3 regions of the Paenibacillus sp. EKM301P genome follow, and region 1 is predicted to be linked to each of the others. Evidence: predicted binding sites of a transcription regulator. Region 1 holds the regulator's gene; each other region holds the start of a gene.
The links. The regulator Rex, encoded in region 1, represses fermentation and respiration genes when NADH is low (regulators of the CRP and FNR family bind a similar motif). The targets are predictions, from matches to a motif close to TTGTGAAATATTTCACAA.

Region 1 (3,292 bases):
ACCAGAGCGAACTGATGCCACACCAGGTGAAACGGGGCAATTTTCTTCGCGTCTCAAACCGTCAGCCAAGCCTGCAAAGTGGGATCAGGCGGCGGCATTGGAAAATCAGCTTTATGTAACATTGAGCGAAATTTTGCGCAAGGGCGACAAGCTGATGCTGGATGTCAAGGAAGAACATGACGATTATGCGGCGGATAGTCTCATTACAGATATCACGGGTCTGCTTAAGGATTTGGCGGGGATTAGGGAAAATTTGCGCTTCTTTATACGACTCGATGATGAAACAACCGTATATTGGCTTGAAGCGAGTGGACAATTCCGTAGTAAATCATTGCAATTTTATGCGGTGCCCGTCGATGTGAGCCGCCAGTTGAAAGAAATGTTTTTTGACAAAAAAAGAAGTATTATTCTGACATCTGCTACTTTATCAGTAGATAAATCGTTTCAGTACATGACCGATCAACTCGGTTTGCAGGAGGCAGCAGATCAAGGACGATTAATGACGTCACAGCTCCCATCACCCTTTAATTATAGGGATCAGGTGTTGCTGGTCATTCCGCGAGATTTTCCGAGTGTGAAGGGCAGTGTAGGAGATGCACATTTTGTAGAGATGCTCGTTAGCTCTCTAGGAGCGACTGCCCAGGCAACGCGGGGGAGAATGCTCGTTCTGTTTACTTCCTATCGGATGCTCCGGCAAGTGTATGAGCCGCTCAAAGAGGCGTTAGCGTCCAGCGATATTACCGTGTTAGGACAAGGTGTGGACAGTGGGAGTCGCAGCAAGCTAACCCGCCGTTTTCAGGAAGCGAAAGCTTCTGTATTGCTGGGAACCAGTAGCTTCTGGGAAGGCGTCGATATTCCAGGGAAAGCTTTGACTTGTCTGGCTATCGTTCGCTTGCCGTTTCAACCGCCCAACCACCCGTTACTGGAGGCCAAAAGCGAGTTGCTCCAGCAGAAGAAGAAGAATCCATTTATGAAGCTGTCTGTACCACAAGCAGTTATTCGCTTCAAACAGGGATTTGGGCGATTGGTACGTACAGCGAGCGACCACGGAGTCGTCATCGTTTACGATACGCGTGTGATCGAATCCTATTATGGAAAGCACTTTTTGTACTCGTTACCGGGACCAAAAATGGAGCATATGCCATCGGAGCAAATGGTGCCTCGCATCGCCGAATGGCTCCAATCCGCCCCGGAGACTGAGGCACAACGGACGGACACTTAAAGTCCGTTACAATTAGGGGGAGCAAGTATGAAATCAGATAAAATTTCAGAGGCTGTCGTACGGAGATTACCCGTATATTTACGTTATCTGAATGCACTGCACAAACGGGAGGTGGCTACGGTCTCTTCTCAAGAGCTGGGACAGAGGTTAGATTTGAATCCGGCCCAAATTCGTAAAGATCTTGCCTATTTTGGCGATTTTGGTCGGAAGGGCATCGGTTACGATGTTTCTTATCTAATTGAGAAAATACGCCATATCCTGAAAATCGACCAGCAAATTAATGTAGTATTGGTCGGAGCAGGTAATCTGGGTCAAGCCCTATCGAACTATAATGCTTATTTAAAAGACAATATGAAGATTGTGGCGGTTTTTGATGCGTTCCCGGATAAGGTTGGGACCAGAATCAATACTTTGGTCGTACAGCCGATGGATGAACTGGAAGCGACTGTGAAAGAAAAAAATATACGAATCGGGATTATTACTGTACCTGATTTTGAGGCACAGCACGTAGCTGATAGGCTGATTGAGAGTGGAATTGGAGCGATTTTGAACTTTGCACCTATCATTCTCAAGGCACCGGCTAACATTCGGATACATGCCACAGACTTTACAACTGATTTGCTTAGCCTCGCTTATTATCTGGAGGACGGAAAGGAAGAAGCACAATATGACAGTGAATAAATGGATGATTAAAAACGGCTCGTTTGCCGTGAATGGACCCGAGGCTGGGGTAATCCATGGTTTTATGATTGTGGAGGATAGCCGTATTACTTACATTGGCGAGACTTTGCCTGCGGGTGAGGAAGAGACAGAAGCAATCGACGGCAAGGGGTTATTGTTTTTACCTGGTCTGATCAATACTCATGGTCATGCGGCGATGTCTCTGCTGCGAGGGTATGGAGATGATTTGGCACTTCAAGTGTGGCTTCAGGAAAAAATGTGGCCTATGGAAGCCAAGTTTACATCTACGGATGTGTACTGGGGAACTTCTTTGTCAGTGCTGGAAATGCTGAAAGGTGGAACCACGACTTTCCTGGATATGTACGATCATATGGATGAGGTGGCTCGTGTAGCTGAAGAGTCGGGCATTCGTGCAAGCTTGATGCGTGGAGCCATTGGACTCTGTTCAGAAGAAGAACAGCGGATTAAGCTAGCTGAGGCCGTGACTTTTGCGCGTAACTGGCATGGAAAAGCAGACGGACGTATCACAACAATGATGTCTCCTCATGCCCCATACACATGCCCGCCTGCGTTTATTGAGAAATTTGTTCAAGCAGCACATGATCTCGATTTACCATTGCATACGCACATGTCCGAGACGATCGCCGAAGTTGAACAAAACGTACGCGACTACGGCTTGCGTCCAGTTGCACACCTAGATAAGCTTGGCTTTTTCTCCCGTCCTTCACTTGTTGCCCACGGCGTTCACTTGAACGACGAAGAAATAGCTTTGTTAGCGGAACGAGGTGTGGCGGTATCGCATAATCCAGGCAGCAACTTGAAGCTGGCAAGTGGTGTAGCTAGAGTGCCTGAATTGCTGCGTGCAGGAGTTACTGTTTCACTCGGAACAGATGGTCCTGCCAGCAATAATAACCTGGATATGTTCGAGGAAATGCGTCTGGCAGCACTCATTCACAAGGGAGTATCTGGCGACCCAACGGCAGTTCCTGCAAATGAAGCACTACGTCTGGCAACAGAGTATGGTGCAAAGTCGATTGGTTTAAAAGAGGTAGGAGCGCTGGCAGCAGGCAATAAGGCTGACTTTATCGCGCTAGATCTGGATCAGGCCCATTTCTTGCCGCGTACAGATCTTATTTCCCATGCCGTATACTCTGCAAGTGCCAAAGACGTGGCTCATGTGTGGGTAGACGGCCGTCAGGTTGTGAAAAATGGCGAATGCCTGACGATGGACGAGGAACGTATCAAACATGAGGCACAAGCCGCCTTTGAAGGGCTGCTGTCGCGCTAATTTAGGTGTCACATCCCCTTAGAGAGGAAGCACAGGTTTGAAAAATAAGAAGAAATGGATAGCGGTCGCCATTTTGGCCGTAATACTGATCCTGGTCAGCA
Region 2 (3,292 bases), 220 kb from region 1:
GAACTCAGGTCCTACTTGAACGCCGGATTTTTCATCCTTACCGCCGTTAATGGCATACAGTAGAGCTTTTGCCAAGTTGGCACGAGCGCCAAAGAATTGCATTTGTTTACCGATTCTCATAGCGGATACACAACAAGCAATACCATAATCATCGCCGTAGATTGGACGCATCAAATCGTCATTTTCATATTGAATGGAGCTAGTTTCGATAGAAACTTTTGCACAATATTTTTTAAAGCCCTCAGGCAGTTTTTCTGACCATAGTACAGTCAAGTTAGGTTCTGGAGCAGGTCCTAAGTTGTACAGTGTGTGCAAGAAGCGGAAGCTGTTTTTGGTAACACGAGTTTCTCCAGTGACAGACATACCACCAATGGATTCTGTTACCCAAGTTGGGTCACCACTGAACAGTTCGTTGTAGTCAGGTGTACGCAGGAACTTAACAATACGCAGTTTCATAACAAAATGATCGACCAGTTCCTGAGCTTGTTCTTCGTTCATCGCACCTTCCTCAAGATCACGTTGAGTATAAATATCAAGGAATGAAGATACACGTCCCAAGGACATTGCTGCACCATTTTGTTCTTTAATCGCTGCAAGATATCCAAAATATACCCATTGGAAAGCTTCTTTTGCATTGTTAGCTGGTTTAGAAATATCAAAACCGTGCTCAGCAGCCATTTGTTTCAATTCATTCAAAGCACGAATTTGTTCAGAAATTTCTTCACGCAGACGGATTACGTCTTCTTCCATGGAATCAACTTCAAGGCTTTTCAATTGAAGTTTTTTATCTTGGATCAAGAAGTCTGCACCATACAGAGCTACGCGACGATAGTCACCGATTATACGACCACGACCGTATGCATCTGGCAGACCAGTAATGATGCCAGCTTTACGAGCTGCTCTCATTTCATCTGTATAAGCGTCAAATACACCTTGGTTGTGTGTTTTACGAATATGAGTGAAAATGTCAACAATGCTTTGTGGCACTTCAAAACCATAGGCTTTACAAGCATCGATCATCATCCGAATTCCACCAAACGGCTGCAAAGAACGTTTGAATGGAGCATCTGTTTGTACGCCGACAACTTGTTCTTTGTCCTTGTCCAAATAGCCTGGTTTATGTGAAATAATGGTGGATGGCGTATTTACGTCTACATCAAGAACGCCGCCGTTTGCCAACTCTTTTTTAGTAAGATCAGATACAATTTCCCACAATGCAGTTGTATTGGCGGTAGGACCAACCAAAAATTCTTCATTGCCAACATAAGGTGAGATATTTGTTTCAATAAAATCGTTGACGTTAACTTCTTTAGTCCATTTTCCTTTTTTAAAACCTCTCCAGCCAGATTGTTGCTCTTGTAATTCTCTCTCAATCACCGACATGTAAATCCCTCCAAATTGTTTGGTCTTCCGGACTTGTGATTTTTTTCACGTTTAAACTATTTCTTGAGCCCGGCCTTTTCACCGATGCCTTACGCTCAGTGTCGGGACCTTTCTTACACTCTTATTGTAGAATAATGATAGAGTGTAGTATGTGACAAAAATCACAATATGAGTGATTTTTGTCACTTTATTTTCCCTAGCTTCACGCGCATACCTCTAGCCTTGCCGTTCACCTCCCTTCCCAAACCAAGAGGCCCTCTATATAGAGAGCCTGCATTGGTATTGTATAGAAAAATGCTTAGTTACAAGCCTCTTCATACTATTATATTATTGATCAAAGCGTCCGTAGAAGGCATTACGGTATACATCAGCCAATTCAGTAACCAGCGGCAGCTTTGGATTTGCAGTTGTACATTGATCCTCAAAAGCGCGGTCAGCCAAATAATCTACACGTGATTCAAAGTCTTTTGGATCGAAACCAAGTTGTTGGAACGATTCCTCGATACCGAGTGTTTTGTTCAACTTACGGATCGCGTCAATTAAGCTGTTAACCCCTTCTTCAGTGGTACGTGCAGGCAGTCCCAGTATGCGTGCGATTTCTGCATAGCGCTCATCTGCAACAAAGTGCGAATATTTAGGGAACGATGCAAATTTTGTCGGTTTTTTCGCATTGTAGCGAATAACGTGCGGCAGCAAGATAGCATTCGTGCGGCCATGTGCTGTATGGTATTGTCCGCCCCATTTATGTGCAAGACTATGGTTAATACCCAAGAATGCATTAGCAAACGCCATACCTGCAAGTGTAGAAGCATTATGCATTTTTTCGCGAGCCAGCTTATCACCAGTCAGAGCCGATTGCTCCAGGTATTGGAATACCAGTTGAATAGCTTTAATTGCCAGACCATCTGTATAATCATTGGCCATTACAGACACATAAGCCTCGATAGCATGCGTCAGAACGTCCATACCTGTATCGGCTACAGCAGTTTTAGGCAGCGAATATACAAACACAGGGTCAATAATTGCCACATCAGGAGTCAACTCATAGTCAGCCAGCGGGTACTTCGTGTTACCCAGGTTTTTGTCCGTAATAACTGCAAACGATGTAACTTCCGAACCTGTACCCGAAGTTGTAGGGATAGCCACAAATTGTGCTTTTTGACCCAGACGTGGGTACTTGTAAATCCGTTTACGGATATCCATGAATTTTTGTTTCAAGTTATTGAAATCAGTATCCGGATATTCATAGAACATCCACATGCCTTTAGCAGCATCCATTGGCGAACCGCCACCGAGTGCGATGATGCAATCCGGTTGGAAACGTCTCATCATTTCAGTACCGCGCTCTACCGTAACTGTCGATGGATCTGGCTCTACTTCGGAGAACACTTCAATAGCAACCGGTGTTTGACGCTGGTGCAAATAATGGATGACACGGTCCACATATCCGAGTTTCACCATCATAGGGTCAGTGATAATGGCTACACGTGTGATATCAGGCATTTTAGCAAGATACTGTGTCGAATTTTTTTCAAAATAGATTTTGGAAGGTACTTTGAACCATTGCATATTCACCGTCCGTTTCGCCACCCTTTTCACATTAATCAAGTTAACTGCAGATACGTTCGACGAAGTCGAGTTACGACCGTACGAACCGCAACCAAGTGTCAACGAAGGAAGGTTGGTGTTGTAAATATCACCGATTGCGCCATGTGTGGAAGGTGCATTTACAATGATACGTCCTGTTTGCAAACGATCTGCGAAGCGAGCAATAACATCCTCATCTTGCGAATGGATTGCTGACGAGTGACCCATACCGCCGAACTCTACGACTTCAGCAGCACGTTGGATACCTTGCTCTGCATTTTTTACTTTGTAGCAAGCCAATACCGGACTCAATTTTTCCGCA
Region 3 (3,292 bases), on a different contig from region 1:
GCCTTCGACCATTTCTTTCGTTCCGTCTGTAGAACCATCATCAGCTACAATGACTTCGAATAGTTGCTTCGGGTAGGTTTGTGATTCAAATGAAGCGAGCGTGAGCAACAGCTGCTGGGCGCGATTATAGGTTGGAATGATGACGCTGTAGCGGATAGCCAATGTGATCTCCCCCCACCATTCTAATTAGACAACCTTTGAACGAGATAAATAATAACAATGTATTCAAGGATTTTAGCCTGGTCTAGTCAAACAACCCACAAAGTTCGAAACAGGCTTGGTCCTATGCGGATGTTAATGTGGAAGTGCTGTATTTTTTGCTGATTTGCAGATATGTTTCAGTGGTGTGATGTATATGTCATGGTAGCATTATGCATAAGGATGTAAAGTAGAAGGGACACAAACAAACATGAGATGAAATGGGCATGTTTATGGTAAACTATATGGAGTTATAGAAGACCTGAAAGAGGAGTACTATATGACACAATTTGTCTATAAGCAAATTATTGACGATCTTAAAATGAAAATTTTCGCTGGAAAGTTTGCAGATATGAGATTGCCAGATGAACGTAGTCTTAGTGAGACTTACCAGGTTAGTCGTAGTTCCATTAAACGTGCTCTGACTAAAATGGAGAGTGTCGGAATTATTTTCAAAAAACAAGGTTCCGGGACATTTATTAATCCCTTATACATAAGAAATGAATCTATCTTTAACTACGAGGGCTCTAATCTAGGAGTTACTGATAATTTTCAAATGCATGGCAAAAAGCCAAAAATCAAAGTATTGAGTTTTGAGGTCATTCCACCGACAGAAGAACTACAGCGCGATTTGTTCTTGGACACTCATGATTTTGTTTATAAAATCGTTCGGTTACGTCTGTTTGATGATGATCCATTTATGATCGAAACGGGCTATATCCCCATTAAAATTGTCCAGGATTTAAATCAGACCATTATTGAGGGTTCCATTTTTAATTATTTGGAGGACTCGCGGAACCTGGCCGTCACCAAATCCTTTTTATCTATTTTTGCAGAACCGTCTGAAGAGAATGATCAAAAGCTACTGCAATTGAAAGAAAATGAACCCGTAGGCATTATGGAGGGTGTTTTCTTTTTGGATAACGGTACCCCATTTGAATTTTCGCATATGCGATTTCACTACAAATATTTGAAATTTAATACCTTTGTATCGGTACACTAATGAAAAGACTGGAGAATTCTCCGGTCTTTTTTTTATAGTTTTGAAAAAGGATTAGAGTCTGCAAACTCTTCATTTATCACAAATTTTATTGGTTTATCCTTCTATATATTTTAATGTAAGAGCTTTTTTACTGTCTTTTTAATTTATATTTCATAGTATGTTCAAAATTTCACAAAATTGGACCGTATCACTTGTGAAAAAGGTTGAATTAATTCAGTGTAGCGTTATGATGTACATGTAGATGAAATTTCCGGAAATAAATTACAAACAAAATTACTAGGGAGTGGACACCATGGCTTTATCACCCGTGTTAGAAGATTACTCGTCTAAAACATATTTGGAAAAACTTGATGCATACTGGCGTGCAACGAACTACATTTCAGTAGGTCAGCTTTATTTAAAAGACAATCCTTTGTTGAGAGAACCTTTGAAAGATTCGGATGTAAAGGTTAAGCCTATTGGACACTGGGGTACGATTCCAGGCCAAAACTTTATTTATGCTCATCTTAATCGTGTTATTAATAAATATGATTTGAACATGCTTTACATTGAAGGTCCTGGTCACGGCGGCCAAGTTATGGTTTCAAATTCATATCTTGATGGAAGCTACACCGAAATTTATCCGCAAATCACGCAGGATATCCCAGGTATGAAGAAACTGTTCAAACAATTTTCATTCCCTGGCGGTATTGCTTCACATGCTGCGCCTGAAACCCCTGGATCTATCCATGAAGGCGGGGAGCTGGGCTATTCCCTTTCTCATGGTGTAGGTGCTATTCTAGATAATCCGAATCTGATCTCGGCTGTTGTTATTGGGGATGGTGAAGCTGAAACGGGTCCATTGGCCGCTTCGTGGTTCTCTAACCGATTTATCAATCCAATCACGGATGGCGCAGTGCTGCCGATCTTACATTTAAATGGCTTCAAAATTAGTAACCCAACGATTATGTCTCGCCAATCAAAAGAAGAGTTAACCTCGTTCTTTAAAGGTTTGGGTTGGGAACCATTCTTTGTTGAAGGTGAAGATCCTGATCACATGCACCCAGAAATGGCGAAAGTATTGGATACTGCCATCGAAAAGATTGAAGCTATTCAAAAGAATGCGCGTGAAAATAATGACCTTACTCGTCCGGCGTGGCCAGTGCTTATCTTCCGTTCACCTAAAGGCTGGACAGGTCCAAAGGAATGGGATGGCGTGCCGAATACAAATTCGTTCCGTGCCCATCAGGTTCCAATTCCGGTCGATCAAAAAAATATGCAGCACGCGCCTGCTTTATTAGAATGGCTGAATAGCTATAGACCGGAGGAATTGTTTGACGAAAACGGTCGGTTAAAAGCAGAGATTGCTAAAATTTTGCCTACTGGCGATAAACGAATGGGAATGAACCCTGTTGCGAATGCAGGTAACCTTATTAAAGATTTGAAATTGCCTGATTTCCGTAACTATGCGCTGGATAACTCCACGCCTGGTAAAGTGATTGCGCAAGATATGTCTGTGTTAGGTAAATACGTTAAAGATGTGGTCGTTTTAAATGAAGAGAATCGTAATTTCAGAATCTTCGGGCCTGATGAAACGATGTCTAATCGCTTGGCACCTGTTTTTGAAGTAACCAAACGCCAATGGATGGATCAAATTATTGAGCCTAATGATGAATTCTTGTCATCGTATGGTCGTGTCATTGATTCCCAATTATCCGAGCACCAAGCTGAAGGATTGCTGGAAGGTTATGTGTTAACAGGTCGTCATGGTTTCTTTGCAAGTTACGAAGCCTTCCTGCGTGTGGTTGACTCGATGATCACTCAACACTTCAAATGGCTGCGTAAAGCAACGGATCAAGGATGGCGTGCAGATATCCCATCATTGAATGTTGTAGCTACTTCAACGGTCTTCCAACAGGATCATAATGGGTATACACACCAAGATCCAGGCTTGTTGGGACATTTGGCTGATAAGAAACCAGAATTTATTCGTGAGTATTTGCCAGCTGACGCCAACTCTCTTTTAGCTGTTTTTGACACTATTTTAAATGACCGTCAAAAGATCAATTTGGTTGTTTCGTCCAAACACCCACGTCCACAATGGTTCTCTGC

Region 2: a site for Rex is predicted at 1,417-1,434, ahead of pflB (formate C-acetyltransferase). Genes of this name have one in related genera too.
Region 3: a site for Rex is predicted at 1,359-1,376, ahead of HFD99_RS17925 (phosphoketolase family protein). Genes of this name have one in related genera too.

What each region holds. Positions count from the first base shown of each region.
Region 1 is NZ_JAALFM010000001.1:117,567-120,858, reverse strand. Features, by position in the region: gene dinG (ATP-dependent DNA helicase DinG) at 1-1,222, shown strand, start outside; gene HFD99_RS00525 (redox-sensing transcriptional repressor Rex) at 1,250-1,903, shown strand; gene HFD99_RS00520 (amidohydrolase) at 1,890-3,191, shown strand; gene HFD99_RS00515 (cell wall elongation regulator TseB-like domain-containing protein) at 3,229-3,292, shown strand, end outside.
Region 2 is NZ_JAALFM010000001.1:341,088-344,379, forward strand. Features, by position in the region: gene pflB (formate C-acetyltransferase) at 1-1,383, opposite strand, end outside; gene adhE (bifunctional acetaldehyde-CoA/alcohol dehydrogenase) at 1,711-3,292, opposite strand, start outside.
Region 3 is NZ_JAALFM010000007.1:171,209-174,500, reverse strand. Features, by position in the region: gene HFD99_RS17935 (glycosyltransferase) at 1-162, opposite strand, end outside; gene HFD99_RS17930 (GntR family transcriptional regulator) at 479-1,201, shown strand; gene HFD99_RS17925 (phosphoketolase family protein) at 1,494-3,292, shown strand, end outside.